DNA from 3 places in the Agreia sp. Leaf244 genome. Region 2 is predicted to be linked to each of the others. Evidence: predicted binding sites of a transcription regulator. Region 2 holds the regulator's gene; each other region holds the start of a gene.

Region 1 (4,887 bases), on a different contig from region 2:
CGACGGTCGACTTCGCCGCCGTCCCCGACTCCGACGAGTTCGTGCGACGCCGCGGAAGCGACGTCGCCCGGGGCGAGTTGCTGCTGACGGCGGGTTCCGTTCTCGGGCCGGCGCAGCTCGGCGTGATCGCGGCCACCGGGCTCACGAAGATCGACGTGCTCCGGCGCATCCGGGTGCTGCTCGTCGCCACCGGTCACGAGATCCGCGAGCCCGGAACCCCGCTTCAGCCCGGCCAGATCTACGACTCGAACAGCGCCGTGTTGAGCCAGGCGCTCATCGAGTGCGGCTGCACCGTGGTCGCCTGGCCGTGCCGCTCCGACGACGCGGCAGACCTGCTGCGAATCATCGAGAAGGGCGCCCCCACGGCCGACCTCGTGATCACCGTCGGGGGCGTCAGCGCCGGCGCCCGAGAGGTCGTGCGCGACGCCCTGGGCCCGCTCGGCGTCGAGTTCTCGCACGTCGCCATGCAACCCGGCGGACCGCAGGGCCTGGGTCTCGTCGAGGCGGCCGGCCATGCAGACGGCATCCCCGTGGTCACGTTCCCCGGCAACCCGGTGAGCGCCCTCGTGTCGTTCGAGATCTTCGTGCGCCCCCTCCTGCGCCGCCTCGCCGGCTTCGCCCGAACCGAACGCGAGACCCTGCGGCTGCCGTTGGCCGAGGCCGTCGAGTCGCCCGCCGGCAAGCATCAGGTGCGCCGCGCATCCATCGACCCCGACGGGCGCGTGCGACTCGTGGGCGGCCCGAGCTCGCACCTCCTTCATTCCTACGCGGCCTCGACCGCGCTTGTTCACCTGCCGGTCGGACTCGGCCATGCCGATGTCGGCGACCCGGTCGACGTCTGGAGAATCGATGACTGACGAACCCGCCCTCACCCACGTGCGCGCCGACGGCGCTGTGCTGATGGTCGACGTGACAGACAAGGCCGAGACGTCGAGGCGCGCGAGCGCCGTCGCCACGGTCATCACCCGCCCCGATGTGCTCGAGCTCCTGCTCGCGGGCGAGCTGCCGAAGGGCGAGGCGCTTGCGGTGTCGCGGGTCGCGGGGATCATGGCGGCCAAGCAGACGTCGTCGCTCATCCCGCTGTGCCATCCGCTGCCCCTGTCGGGCGCCACGATCGACTTCGCACCAGGCGACGACCGGGTCGTGATCACGGCCACCGTGAAGACGCGCGGCGTGACGGGGGTCGAGATGGAGGCGCTCACCGCGGCCTCCGTGGCCGCCCTGACCCTGTACGACATGATCAAGGCGGTCGACAAGCACGTGGTGATCACCGATATCCACGTCACGGCGAAGTCCGGCGGCAAGTCGGGCGACTGGGTCGCGGAATGACGGTCGACGCCGGCGGGTCCGGCAGCGATCGCAAGCGCACCGCCTGTGTCATCGTGGCATCGACACGAGCCGCGACGGGCGTCTACGACGACCGCACCGGCCCGGTGATCGCCGAGTGGCTGCGCAGTCGCGGGTGGGCAGAGCCTACGGTGCAGGTGGTTCCGGATGGCGACGAGGTCGCGGCCTCGCTCCATGATGCCGTCGCGTCAGGTGTCGATCTCGTCGTGACGACGGGCGGAACGGGCGTGAACCCGAGCGACCGCACGCCCGAGGCCACACTCCCGCTGCTCGATCGCGAGCTGCCGGGGGTCATGGAGGCGATCCGCCTGCGAGGTGCCGCGTCGACGCCCCTCGCAGCCTTGTCGAGAGGGCACGCGGGCATCGCCGGGGGGACGACGTTCGTCGTCAACCTGCCGGGGTCGACCGGCGGGGTGAAAGACGGACTGGCCGTTCTGGATGACCTGCTCGACCATGTGATCGATCAGCTGCACGGAGGAGATCATGAGCGCTGAGTCTTTGGGGGCTGCTGCGTCTGCGTCTGTGGGGGCTGCTTCGTCTGTGGCTGCTGCAGCTGCGGCTGCCGACTTCGGCGAGTCCGCGCCGGCGGTCGTCGCGTTCGCCCGCGTCACCGATGAGGTCGTGTCGGTCGACGAGTGCGTGGCCGCGGTCGAGAACGATCACGCGGGTGCCGTCGTGACGTTCGCCGGCGTGGTGCGCGACCACGACGAGGGCAAGGGCGTCACCTGGCTGCGGTACTCCGCGCATCCGACTGCCGACGCCGTTCTGCGCGAGGTCGTCGCCGAGGTCGCCCTCGCGCATCCGGGAACGACGATCGCCGCGGCCCATCGGGTGGGTGACCTCGCGATCACCGACGTCGCTCTCGCGTGCGCCGTCGCCTCGGCGCACCGGGGCACGGCTTTCGCCGCATGTGCCGAGTTGGTCGACGAGATCAAGGCGCGCGTCCCGATCTGGAAGGAACAGGGGTTCACCGACGGCACGACGGAGTGGGTGGCCGCGCTCGGCTGACTCAGGGTTGTCGACGTGGCACGCGCCAATCACGGGCGGTCAGGCCACCTTGTTCATGTCGGCGCCTCGTCGTGAAGAAGATTGCCCGAACCATTTCCACAGGGTTCGAGCCGTGACGACAATGAGTAACGCGAACAGGCTTTGACTGATGACGCCGAAGTACGAGAGTCCGCCGACGACAGCGAAGACGGTCCAGTTCACGGCGATGTCGGCGATGATCACGGCGCTTCCGAGCACGACGCCGGAGCGTCGTCGACAGATGATCAGCACAGCGGTGGCCGGATCCAGGATCGTGAGCGCCACCCAGAACAGCCGGACGCCGAGAGGGAAGCCGCTGTAGGCGTTCACTCCGCCGATGATCAGGTCCGCCGTGTGAGTGGTCGTTCCAACGAGGAACCCGATCACCCACATGGCCTGGAACACTCTGAACGCTCGTGCTGATGCGGGGAGAGCAATCATCCGCTCATGGTATCGAGCCGCCAAGGTGCGATCACAGGGTCGGCCAACCAAACGAGCTACGTCACGCAATCCGACTCATCGAACACTTGTTCTATTTATAGTCGGGTGGTAATCTATCTCTATGGAAGCCGTATTCGATAACTTGCGAGCCATTGAGGCTCAGCTTTCGACCATGTGCGCTTCCGTGAATCTCTCGGGCGCGTCCGGCGACGAGCTGAAGACTCTCATGCGTCTCACCTCGCAGGTGAAGAATGCAACCGATCGGGTTCTTGCGTTGGGAGCAGCGGAGATCCATCAGCGTTCACGTCGCGAACTCGGGCCCGCAGGCATGGCGAAGGCCGAGGGGCACGTCAATCCGCAGAACATGATCGCTCTCCTCACCGGATGCTCGAGGTCAGAGGCGAAGAAGCTCGATGGGCTCGGCAGATCGATCATGCAGGCGGTTCCCCTTTCACGACCGAACGAGGCTTCCGACGCGTCTGATAACTCGCCGGTCGCGCCGCCGTGGCATGCCGCAATCAGTGCTCGAATGATCGCCGGCGAGATAACGCCTGATCGATTCGAAGCGCTCCACTCGGGCCTGGGAGAGCCGACCGCAGAGCTGGCGGCCGCAGAGCTGGCGGCCGCAGGGCTGGCGGCCGCTGCGGAACAGGTTCTGTCGTTTCTTCATCCCGAAGATCTGCCCGAAACCGTCTACCGAGATTCCCGTGCGGCCCGTGCCCTTCTCGACCGCGCAGGAGTGGCCGAGAGGGAGAACGAGCAGTACACACGGCAACAGGCGAAGGTCTGGCGCGACCGCGAGGGCATGGTGCACCTCAGCGCCGTCTTCGCCCCAGAAGACGGAACGTTCCTCAAGAGCGCCCTCGACGTCCTCCTCGGGCCACGGATCGGTGGTCCGCGTCTCGCCGACAAGAAAGCCATGGCCCAGTCGCAACTGGTGCAAGACGACCCGCGCACAACCGAGCAGCTCACCGCCGGCGTGCTTGTCGCGCTCGTCAGGGCCGGAGCAGCCGTCGAGCACAGCGCTGTTCTCGCGAAGAAGCGCCCCGCAGTTCAGATCGTCGTCACCGCCTCCGAATTGACCAGGCCCGATGGCGATGGCGTCGCGTTCATCGAGGGCACCGGCATTGCCGTCACCATGAACACGGTCGATCGGCTGGTCTGCGAGACGGGCTACCAGCCCGTCGTCATCTCCGTCGACGGCTCGCCCCTCGATCTCGGTCGCGAACATCGACTCTTTCAGCCTGCGCAACGCATCGCGCTGAACGCGGTCCAGGGCGGATGCGTGTGGCCCGGCTGCGAGAAGCCGCCATTGTTCTGCGAGATCCACCACATCGAGCACTGGCTTACGGGAGGCAGAACCGACATCCGCGACGGCGTTCTGCTCTGCAAACACCACCATCTGCTTCTGCACTCGAACGGGTGGAGGATCCACCGAGACGCGTCCTCCGCCGAAGAAAGATACGAGAACAGGTACTGGCTCACTCCTCCTCGATCAATCGATCCTCGACAACGGCCTCGGCTGTTGCGCTTCTCCGGCGCAGCGCGGCACAACCCCTCTCTCATCGCGGGCACAGGCCCTGCTCTCATCGCGGGCACAGCCCCTGCCACGAAACGCAGGCGGGCATGAGCTCCGGCGCGGTTTACACGCTCGACACATGTGTGAGGTGTACTGGAGGACAGCACCACAGCAACCCTTCGGTACGAGGAGACGTACATGGACCTCAACACCGTGACCCGGGTCATTCCCGCTCGAACACGCGCCGACCTCAGCAGCCTCGGCGGCGGCGCCGTCCCGCTCGCCGGGGGAAGCGTGCTGTTCGCCGAGCCCAACCCGAGCATTCACACCCTCGTCGACCTGCAGACGTTCGGGTGGCAACCGTTCGTGGTCACAGACGAGGGGCTCGAGGTCGCTGCGACCGCCACACTGACCCAGCTCTCCACGCTGCCCGACGACCACGGGTGGCAGGCGCATCCGTTGTTCCGCCAGTGCTGCACGGCCCTGTTCGGCTCGTTCAAGGTCTGGAACGTCGCTACCATCGGCGGCAATATCTGCACGGCCCTGCCGGCCGG
Region 2 (4,887 bases):
CCCGACTTGTCGCCGAGGGCCTGCTTGATCGCCGTGCCCAGAACGATTCCAATGTCTTCGACCGTGTGGTGCACATCGATCGCGATATCGCCGGTCGCCGTCACTGTCAGGTCGGTGAGGGAGTGCTTCGCGAAAGCCGTGAGCATGTGGTCGAAGAACGGCACCCCGGTCGAGATCGAACTCTCGCCGGTGCCGTCGAGGTCGAGCGAGAGGTCGATGCTGGATTCACTGGTCGCACGCTGCAGGCGGGCGGTGCGGGAAGGGTGTGCCATGTCTCCAGTTTACCGACGACGGCGCCGCACCTGCCGTTCTTGCCGACAGGCGGAGCCCTGAGTCAGGACAGCGCGGCCATCGCGTCGAGGAAGGCCGTGGTCTCGGCGTGCGTGCCCGCACTCACCCGCAGGTGACCGGGGATGCCCAGGTCGCGGATGATGATGCCCTTCTCGAGCAGGGTCTCGAAGACCTCCGGCGGATTCTCGACGCCCCCGAACAGCACGAAGTTCGACCACGTGGGCCAGGGGTGGTAGCCCAGCTCGGCGAGTCGCTCGACGATGCGATCGCGCTCGTGCGCGATGTCGTCGACCATCGCGAGCATCTCGGCGGAGTGCTGCAGCGCGGCCACCGCCGCCGCCTGCGTCAGCGACGACAGGTGATACGGAAGCCGAACGAGGCGCAGCGCATCCGCGATCGCGGGGTCGGCGGCCAGATAGCCGAGCCGCGCACCCGCGAACGCGAACGCCTTGCTCATCGTTCGGGAGACGATCAGTCGCGGACGGCCCGGCAGCAGAGTGAGCGCCGATGGCGCACCGGCGGGCGCGAACTCGGCGTAGGCCTCGTCGACGATGACGATCTTGTCTGTGGCGTCGTAGGCGGCCTCGATGGTGTCGAGCGACAGCGGGGTGCCCGTGGGATTGTTCGGGGAGCAGAAGATCACGATGTCGGGATCGTGTTCGCGAATCGCCGCGACCGCCGTGCTCGGAGAGATCTCGAAGTCGGCGTCTCTCTCAGCACCGATCCACGTCGTACCCGTTCCCGAGGCGATGATGGAGTGCATCGAGTAGGTGGGCGGGAAGCCCAGTATCGACCTGCCCGGCCCGCCGAAGGCCTGCATGATCTGCTGCAGGATCTCGTTCGATCCGTTGGCGGCCCAGATGTTGTCTCGGGTCAGACCGTGCCCGAGATACTCTGCGAGGCCGTCGCGAAGCTGAGTGAACTCGCGATCGGGGTATCGATTAATCGTGAGAATCGCACGGGCGAGGGACTCGATGATGTCTCGTGCAACCGGCTCGGGAATCGGGTGCGTGTTCTCATTGACGTTCAGCTCGATGCGCACGTGCTTTTGAGGTGCGCCGTATGGGGACTTGCCCCTGAGGTCGTCACGGATCGGGAGGTCTTCGAGAGAGGTCACTCGACGATTTTAGTGCGACTACTCCACCGTGCCACGCGCCCCGGCGCCGACGGTGATCAGTACTTGCTGGGAACGGCGAGACGCTGGCCCGGCTGAACCTCAGAGGAAGGAAGCTGGTTCAGGCTCACGATGTCTGCGATGACATCGCGCGGGTCGGCCGTCGGCGCCATCTCTTCTGCAATGCCCCACAGGGTCTCGCCTGCCTGCACCGTGACGTAGTCGAACGACTGCGAGGCTGCGGACGACTCGGCGCCGCTGGCGACGGCGCTGTTCGCACCGAACACGGCCAGGGCGACCAGGGCGGCCACAAGGGGAAGCGACGCCAGCGCCGCGAGCACGATGCGACCACGGCGCGTGATGCGCAGGTGGACGGTGTTCGTCGTGGGAGCGGGTAGAGCGGTCATGGCAACCTCCAGGAGAAATTCGTATCCGGTGCTCGGCCGGGAGCACCGGATACGAAGCTGTGTTCCGAATATAGCTTCGAATGTTCGATAGATCAAGTTCGAAAGCCGAGAAATATCGCGACACACTCGAACATGTGTTTTGTTTGCACCCTGAGTTGGATACAGTTTCGACTGTCGATATGAATTGCATCACCAGCCACCGACAGTGCATCAGCAGCCACCGACATCGCTCGTCGACGGCGACCGGCACACCCGCAAACGACCCGCCCGGAAAGCAGGAGAAATGACCACGGAACGTGGAACGAGACGACGCAAGAGTCTCTCGGAGAAGCAGCTGGCCATCCTCGGGGTCGTGCAGCGCTCCGTCAGTCAGCGCGGATATCCGCCGAGCATGCGGGAGATCGGAGACGCCGTCGGCCTGGCGTCGCTGTCGAGCGTCACGCACCAGCTCAACCAGCTCGAACTGAGCGGCTACCTTCGGCGCGACCCGAACAGGCCACGCGCCATGGAGGTGCTGATCGACGTCCCGACGCCCGATTCGGTCACGGAGACCAGCGAACAGTCCGAGTCCTCGGCACCCATGGGCGACGCGGCCCTTGTGCCTCTGGTGGGTCGGATCGCCGCAGGTATTCCGATCACGGCGGAGCAGCAGGTCGAGGAGGTGTTCCCTCTCCCCCGCCAGCTCGTGGGCAGCGGAGACCTCTTTATGCTGAAGGTCGTGGGAGAGTCCATGATCGACGCCGCCATCTGCGACGGAGACTTCGTCGTGGTCAGGTCACAGCAGACGGCGGAGAACGGCGACATCGTTGCGGCCATGCTCGACGGCGAGGCGACCGTGAAGGTGTTCAGGCAGCGCGACGGCCACACGTGGCTCCTGCCCCGCAACTCGAACTTCGAACCGATCGTGGGCGACCATGCACAGGTGCTCGGCAAGGTCGTGTCGGTTCTTCGCTCGGTTCGCTGAGGCAGACGCAGACGCGACTCCCCGTTCACACAGAAAGGGCCCCTGGCGATCATTCGCCGGGGGCCCTCTCTCGGTGTTCGGTCTGAGGGAGACCTCGTGGGTTCTGCGGGTCAGTGGGCGACCGCGAACTCCTCGAGGGCCTGCTCGTACTCCGGGTTGACGAGCGCGCGCACCCGGGTTCCGCCTTCTTCGTAGTCGGTGCTCAGCACGGTGTTGTGGTCGTGGAGCAGCGCGACCAGGTCGCCGCGCTCGTACGGAAGCAGAACGTCGACCGTGATGGTCGGCCGTGGAAGCGCCTGCTCGACCATCTCGAGCAGCTCTGCGATGCCCTCGCCGGTTCGTGCGGACACGAACACGCTGCGTGGCTCGAGGCCGCGCAGCACGATGCGATCGCTGTCGGAGATCAGGTCGCTCTTGTTGAAGGCCACGATCTCGGGGATGCCCCGCGCCCCGACCTCGCCGATCACGTCGCGCACCGTCGCGAGCTGGCTCGCGGGGTCTGGATGCGCGCCGTCGACGACGTGGATGATGACGTCGGCGTCTGCGACCTCCTCGAGGGTCGACCGGAAGGCCTCGACGAGCTGGTGGGGCAGATTGCGCACGAAGCCGACCGTGTCAGCAAAGGTGTACTGCCGACCGTCTTTCGCCGTGGTCTTGCGAACCGTCGAATCGAGCGTGGCGAACAGGGCGTTCTCGACCAGCACACCGGCGCGGGTCACCCTGTTGAGCAGCGACGACTTTCCGGCGTTGGTGTAACCAGCGATCGCCACCGACGGCACGGCGTTGCGCTTGCGATTCGCCCGCTTCGCGTCGCGCGCCGGCTTCATCTCGACGATCTGCTTGCGCAGCCTCGACATGCGCGTGTGGATGCGGCGACGATCGAGCTCGATCTTCGTCTCACCGGGTCCGCGGGATCCCATTCCGGCGCCCGCGCCTCCCACCTGGCCACCGGCCTGGCGCGACATGGAGTCACCCCAGCCTCGGAGCCTCGGCAGCAGGTATTCGAGCTGCGCGAGTTCGACCTGCGCCTTGCCCTCGCGGCTCTTGGCGTGCTGGCTGAAGATGTCGAGGATCACGGCCGTGCGGTCGATCACCTTGACCTTGACCACGTCTTCGAGCGCACGACGCTGGCTGGGAGCGAGCTCGCTGTCGGCGATGACGGTGTCCGCGCCGAGAGACTGTACGAGGTCGCGCAGCTCCTGCGCCTTGCCCTTGCCGAAGTAGGTGCTGGGGTCGGGTGTCGGACGGCGCTGCAGGAGACCCTCGAGCACGACGGCTCCGGCGGTCTCGGCCAGCGCAGCCAGTTCGTGCATGGAGTTCTCGGCATCGGTCAGGCTGCCCTGGGTGTACACGCCGATGAGAATGACATTCTCGATGCGGAGCTGCCTGTACTCGACCTCTGTGACGTCTTCGAGCTCTGTGGAGAGACCCACGACACGACGAAGCGCCTGGCGGTCCTCGCGCTCGCTCTGGTCGCCGTCGAATCCGGACTCCCGGCCCGTGGTGTCACGCTGGAGGGCCTGTGCCGCCGAGTTGGTGAACAGCGAATAGCCGGCCGCCCGCGTCTCCGCCCTGGCGAGCACTCTCGCGACCACGTCGTCGGTGTCGCGAGCCTCTGTTGTTGCTTCAGTGTTTTCGGTCATCTGACTCAAGGATATCCCTCCCGGTTTGCTACTGTCCCTCTATGACGAATGAGCACTATTTCTCGGCCACCCCGGGGAGCCCGCTCATCCCACGAGAGATCTCGGTGCGCCTCGCCGATACGGATTACTCGCTCGTCACCGCCGGTGGCGTCTTCAGCCCCGACCGCATCGATGCCGGCACGCAGGTGCTGCTCGCCAACACCCCGGCTCCCCCGCCCGGCGGCAATCTGCTCGATCTGGGCTGCGGATGGGGACCCGTCGCCTTGACGCTCGCCCTGCTGTCGCCCCGGGCTCAGGTCTGGGCGGTAGACGTGAACGAGCGGGCTCTCGATCTGGTGCGTTCGAACGCCGAGCGCCTCGGCCTCACCAATATCAACGCCGTCCTCGCGCCGGATGTTCCCGACGACGTTCGGTTCATGACGATCTGGTCGAATCCGCCGATTCGCGTCGGCAAGGCCGAGCTGCACA
Region 3 (4,887 bases), on a different contig from region 2:
GCGGAACGTTCGAGACTGAGAGCCTCCCGACGGGTTCGGGCGGGAGCGGGAGGCGCCTTGGGCGCTGGAACGAGCATGTCGTCTAAGGGCTGGGCGCCCCCGAGCCGCTCAAAGTGACGGAGTTGACGCCGGGTAAGGCTCGACGGGTGTTCTGTATTTTCCAATTGGTTTGCTTCCACGCGTAACATCCGGCTCGAGAGCCAGAGGCCGACACAGAGACGTCCACAGAGGACGCGCAGAGTAACTGTGACGGGATCCAACAACATGACGGGCGGCATACAGGCCGCTTCCGGGCATGGTCAGACGCGTGAAACGCTCAGCTGATCGAGGGTAAAAGCCACAGGGCGAATCGAGCACGGTCGAGGCAGCCGACCCAACAGCAACGGCCGTATGCGCTGCCCTGCACCGCGAACCACTCGCAAAAACCGCGCGAGTCGGGCGAAAGCGATGGCACCAAGCGCACAGACAAGCCCCATGGCGGCGCACAACAATAGCTCGCCGACTGTGACGGGAGGTTGCTCCGTTGAGGAAATCGTCGCCGAACCCGTGTCGTTCACATCGAACGAGGCAGCTGACATTGCAGCGGCCGGCTGCGGGATCGTCCCCGTTCGTGCATCGAAAGCATGCATAGAGAGGAGCGTCAGAACCAAGGCAAGGCAGCCCACCAGGACCACAAGTAGAGGACGACGCCGGGATCGTGAATGAACCACGCTCCCACCACCTTTCCTTATGCCGCCGTCGCTCTTCCACGACACAAGCTCTCATAGTACAGAATTGCTTGAACCCACGACTGGGAGATGCGTTATAAATTCGACGCGCCAATTATCGATCACAGAACACCGCCGTTTACCGATCAAGTTCACACTCTTCCAACGGACTACCTTCGGCGACGCGGACCCCCAGACCGGTATTGGCAAGGGAAAGCTCCGGGTAGCCCTGAGCTTGTCGCGGAGCCCTTCCTAGCCTCGTTCCGACTCCTGAGGCGCGGCTGGTCGTTGTTCGACCGCCGCTGGGAGGCATCGTAGTTGCTGCTGAGACCCCGGCCGGAACTGGCAGTCAGAAACGGTCGTTTATGGTCTGAGTGCCCTCCTGGTCGTGTGAACTCTGCTCATCTACCCTGGGTTTGTGACTGCGCCCAAGACTCCGTCTTTCAGCCGAACTTTCACCTTCGGCACCCCGTCGTACGACCATGTGAAAGTCCTCGTACGTCAGTTGAAAGACCTCGGCTACTACCCCAGCTCTCTAATCCCGCAAACGATTAACGGCTCGCCTGGGCCCGTTCACGCGATGGCGACCTATGAAGGGATATCTAAGTACAACGACGACCGGTGGAGTCTCGATGTTGCCCTTTGGCCGATGAGGGACCCTCATCCCGATGAACCTTCAGACGAAATCGAGGCCGCCCTGATCCTGGCCAACCGAGCGCCTTCACCCCCATACGAGAGCAGTCTTACTGGCCTTGTGCCTGTAGGAACCAGCTCGATCATTACTTTCGCGAACTTGGTCAATGGCGCCGGGGGTATGTCACGCGGCCTCTTCCTCGATGCTGCGAACAAGGCCATCGTTTTCGTTAGAAGTCAAATAGTTGACCACAAGCACGACGCGCCGTTCTAGTAGGGAACCGAGCGAGTTAGAGTGATCTCTTCGAGTTCGCTCGGAGTCCTTGAAGGACGGTCCTCATGCCCTCCGCTATCGACCACGACACCGCACCGGTCTACGAGGCTTTCGCCCACCGTGACGGCCGGTGGTGGACATTCTCTATCCCTGAACTCAATTGCCCGTCACCAGTCGGAGGAGACGTCCGAATTGAAGCGATGGGTCAGGCGCGCACGTTAGGTGAGCTCCGCGGCGCTGCGAGGGAAGTCGCGGCCCTATGGCTTGACGTCGACGAGACAGCCGTAGAAGTCCGCGTACATCTCCGACGTAAATCGTCCCAACGGTGACGACACGCCGTTCCAGATTGTGGTGTCGGAGGTCCTGACCTAGATTCGAACACACGTTCGAATAATGGCGGTGGTGTGGTGGCGTTGGTGAGTGTAGCGACGACCGGTGACGGCACCCCAGCGTCGCTGGTCTGGGACGGCGAGACATTCGTGGTGATCCGCAAACCCCAGCGGTGGATCGACCGCAACGCCTGGTGGGCGGGGCCAGTTCGCGCACCGCGAGGCTCTTCGGGAGGTTTGCTCGAGCGCCTGGTATATCGGGTTGAAGTGCAGAGTCCAGATGGCGCGATCTTGCTGGTCGACGTCTGCCACGGCGAGGGCGGTTGGGCGCTCGACCAGGTCTCGGGACGGTGACGTTCACGCATCTTCACGTGGCGTCGTCGTTCTCTGTTCACCATGGCACCCGTGGCCCCGCAGAGCTTGTGGAGCGCGCTGCAGAGGCTGGCGCACGGTCTGCGGCAATCACGGATCGGGACGGTCTCTACGGGGCGGTCCGGCACATCCGGCAGTGCATTGAGTCAGCCGTAAACCCGATTGTGGGTGTCGAGCTGCAGCTCGACGACGCGACGACGGACGCCCGCCCGTCGAGCGTCACGGTGCTCGCTCATGGGCACAATGACGGGGCCGGTTGGGCTGGTCTGTCGCGGTTGATCAGTGCCGCTCACTCCCCCAAGCGAGGCCGGCGCGTCCTGTCGGGCACGGCTAATAGGGCAGCCGCGATCCATGCTAGGCGTCTGCCGTCGTTCGTCTTCTCCGACGGACGCCCTGTCGCGACAGTCATGATCGGTGCCGACTCCGACGTCGGACGCGCCGTCGCCGCCCATGACAAGTCCGCGGCGTGGTCGAAACTGCAGGCATGGAAGCGTCTACTCCCGGGCGCTGTCGTCGTGGAGGTGGTGTGCCATTTCACGACGCCTGGGCACCCCCGCAGCGTCGAGCACGCGGCCGCAATGCTCGAGCTCGCCGACGCCGCCCTCGTGCCAGCCGTGCTGACGAACGAAGTTCGTTACGCGGTTCCCGATGACGCGCTCACCGGAGACGTACTCGACGCAGCGGGGCGCTTGCAACCGCTCGGGACCTTCACCCCACAACCGAACGGGCAGGCGTGGCTGAAACCTGAGTCCAAGATGCGCGCGATCGCGAAGGAGATCATCGAGTTCTCCACGCTCGACAGCCATGCCGGCAGAGACCTCCTGACGGCCACCGATGCGCTTGCTGAACGTTGCGTGCTGGATCCGGTGTCGGATGTGGCATGGCAGAAGCCGAAGGTGCCGGAGCTCACGGCGCTCGACATCACCGGGGATCCCGCTGAGGTTCTGTGGAGGAAGTGTCTGGCCGCCATCCCGGAGCGCTACCCGCACGCCCGCGACACCGCCCTCGAGGTGGTGCATGGCCGGTTAGCGGACGAGATGAAGAACATCATCGCGTTCGGGTTCTCGAGCTACTTCCTCACCGTCTCCGACGTGTCGGAGATGATGCGCCGGATGCGGATCCGCAACCAGGCTCGCGGCAGCGGTGCCGGCAGCCTGGTCGTGTATCTGTTGCGGATCTCGAACGTCGACCCGCTCGAGCACGACCTCCTGTTCGAACGGTTCCTCGGCAACAAACGCTCCACCCTGCCCGATATTGATATCGACATCGAATCGGCCCGCCGTCACGACGTGTACCGGGCGATTTTTGACCGGTACGGCGACCACCGCGTCACACTCCTGTCGATGCAGAACACGTACCGCGCTCGAGGGGCAGCGCGCGACGCTGGTCTCGCGCTGGGTCTCGACGAGCAGCAGATCGATTTCGTCGCGAACAACATTTGGCGCTTCGAAGCCCGAGACTTCCGCGCCGTCCTCGACGAGAAACCCGAGCTACAAGAGATCGCCGCGCTCGTCCGGAACGATTCGCGGATGGATCTGCTCGTCGACGTCGTTGGTCGACTCGATCGACTCCCTCGCCACATCTCGCAGCACCCCTGCGGTGTGATCCTCGGCGACAGCAACCTTCTCAGTTACACCCCCACCCAGCCGAGCGGTATCGGCCTGGCCATGAGCCAGTTCGACAAAGACGACATCGACGACGTCGGCTTTCTGAAGCTCGACGTCCTCGGCGTCCGCATGCAATCGACGCTCGCATACGCCGTGCGCGAGATAGAGAGGGTCAACGGGCCAGACGCCGCGGCCGCCGGCGGACTCCCGGTCGACGCGCCCTATGTCAGCCCGGGAGGGATCGTGAAGCTCGACGCGATCCCGCACGACGACGAACCGACGTTCGAAGCGATCCGCACTGCCCACACACTAGGCATGTTCCAGATCGAGAGCCCCGGCCAGCGCGAGCTCATCGGCAAGATGCAGCCCGACTGCTACGAAGACCTCATCGCCGACATCTCCCTGTTCCGGCCCGGGCCGATGAAGGGGAACATGGTCGCCCCGTTCATCGACACCAAACACGGGTTCCAGGATCCCGACTACCTGCACCCCAGCTTCAAACCGTTCCTCAAAGAAACATTCGGCGTCGTGCTCTATCACGAGCACATCCTCCGGATCTTCCACACCTGCATGGGGGTTTCGCTCGCCGAGGCGGACGAGCTGCGCCGGGCCATGGAGAAGCAAGCCGCGGGTATTGAAGAGTACTTCCGGCGGAAGACTCGAGCGAACGTCGACGAGCGTGGTCGGCGCCGCTTCATGGACGCCGACGTCGATCGGATCTGGAAAGTGCTGGCCGGGTTCGCGAGCTACGGCTTCTGCAAAGCCCACGGTGCCGCGTTCGCTCTGCCCACCTATCAGAGCGCCTGGCTGAAAACGCACTACCCAGTCGAGTTCCTCGCCGGCGTCTTCGAGCACGACCCCGGCATGTACGAACGTCGCCTTCTCATGGCCGAGGCGAGGCGCATGGGGGTCTCAATTCTGCAGCTCGACGTGAACGCGTCCACGGACGAATACCTTGTCGAGCG

Evidence for each region. Region 2 encodes LexA, which represses DNA repair genes until DNA is damaged. Its sites were predicted from a motif close to TCGAACANNTGTTCGA; they were not measured.
Region 1: ASF06_RS10950 (DUF222 domain-containing protein) is a predicted target of LexA. The motif match lies at 2,893-2,908, and genes of this name have one in related genera.
Region 3: ASF06_RS20185 (DUF6504 family protein) is a predicted target of LexA. The motif match lies at 1,989-2,004, and genes of this name have one in related genera.

What each region holds. Positions count from the first base shown of each region.
Region 1 covers NZ_LMLX01000003.1:194,367-199,253, forward strand. Annotated here, with positions in the region: gene ASF06_RS10925 (molybdopterin molybdotransferase MoeA) at 1-857, shown strand, start outside; gene moaC (cyclic pyranopterin monophosphate synthase MoaC) at 850-1,329, shown strand; gene ASF06_RS19850 (MogA/MoaB family molybdenum cofactor biosynthesis protein) at 1,326-1,841, shown strand; gene ASF06_RS19855 (molybdenum cofactor biosynthesis protein MoaE) at 1,831-2,355, shown strand; gene ASF06_RS10945 (hypothetical protein) at 2,395-2,814, opposite strand; gene ASF06_RS10950 (DUF222 domain-containing protein) at 2,987-4,444, shown strand; gene ASF06_RS10955 (FAD binding domain-containing protein) at 4,532-4,887, shown strand, end outside.
Region 2 covers NZ_LMLX01000007.1:24,084-28,970, forward strand. Annotated here, with positions in the region: gene hisB (imidazoleglycerol-phosphate dehydratase HisB) at 1-272, opposite strand, end outside; gene ASF06_RS17675 (histidinol-phosphate transaminase) at 335-1,408, opposite strand; gene ASF06_RS17680 (LysM peptidoglycan-binding domain-containing protein) at 1,465-1,812, opposite strand; gene lexA (transcriptional repressor LexA) at 2,096-2,776, shown strand; gene hflX (GTPase HflX) at 2,887-4,419, opposite strand; gene ASF06_RS17695 (class I SAM-dependent methyltransferase) at 4,461-4,887, shown strand, end outside.
Region 3 covers NZ_LMLX01000002.1:367,737-372,623, forward strand. Annotated here, with positions in the region: gene ASF06_RS06645 (hypothetical protein) at 1,126-1,614, shown strand; gene ASF06_RS20185 (DUF6504 family protein) at 2,031-2,297, shown strand; gene ASF06_RS06655 (DNA polymerase III subunit alpha) at 2,294-4,887, shown strand, end outside.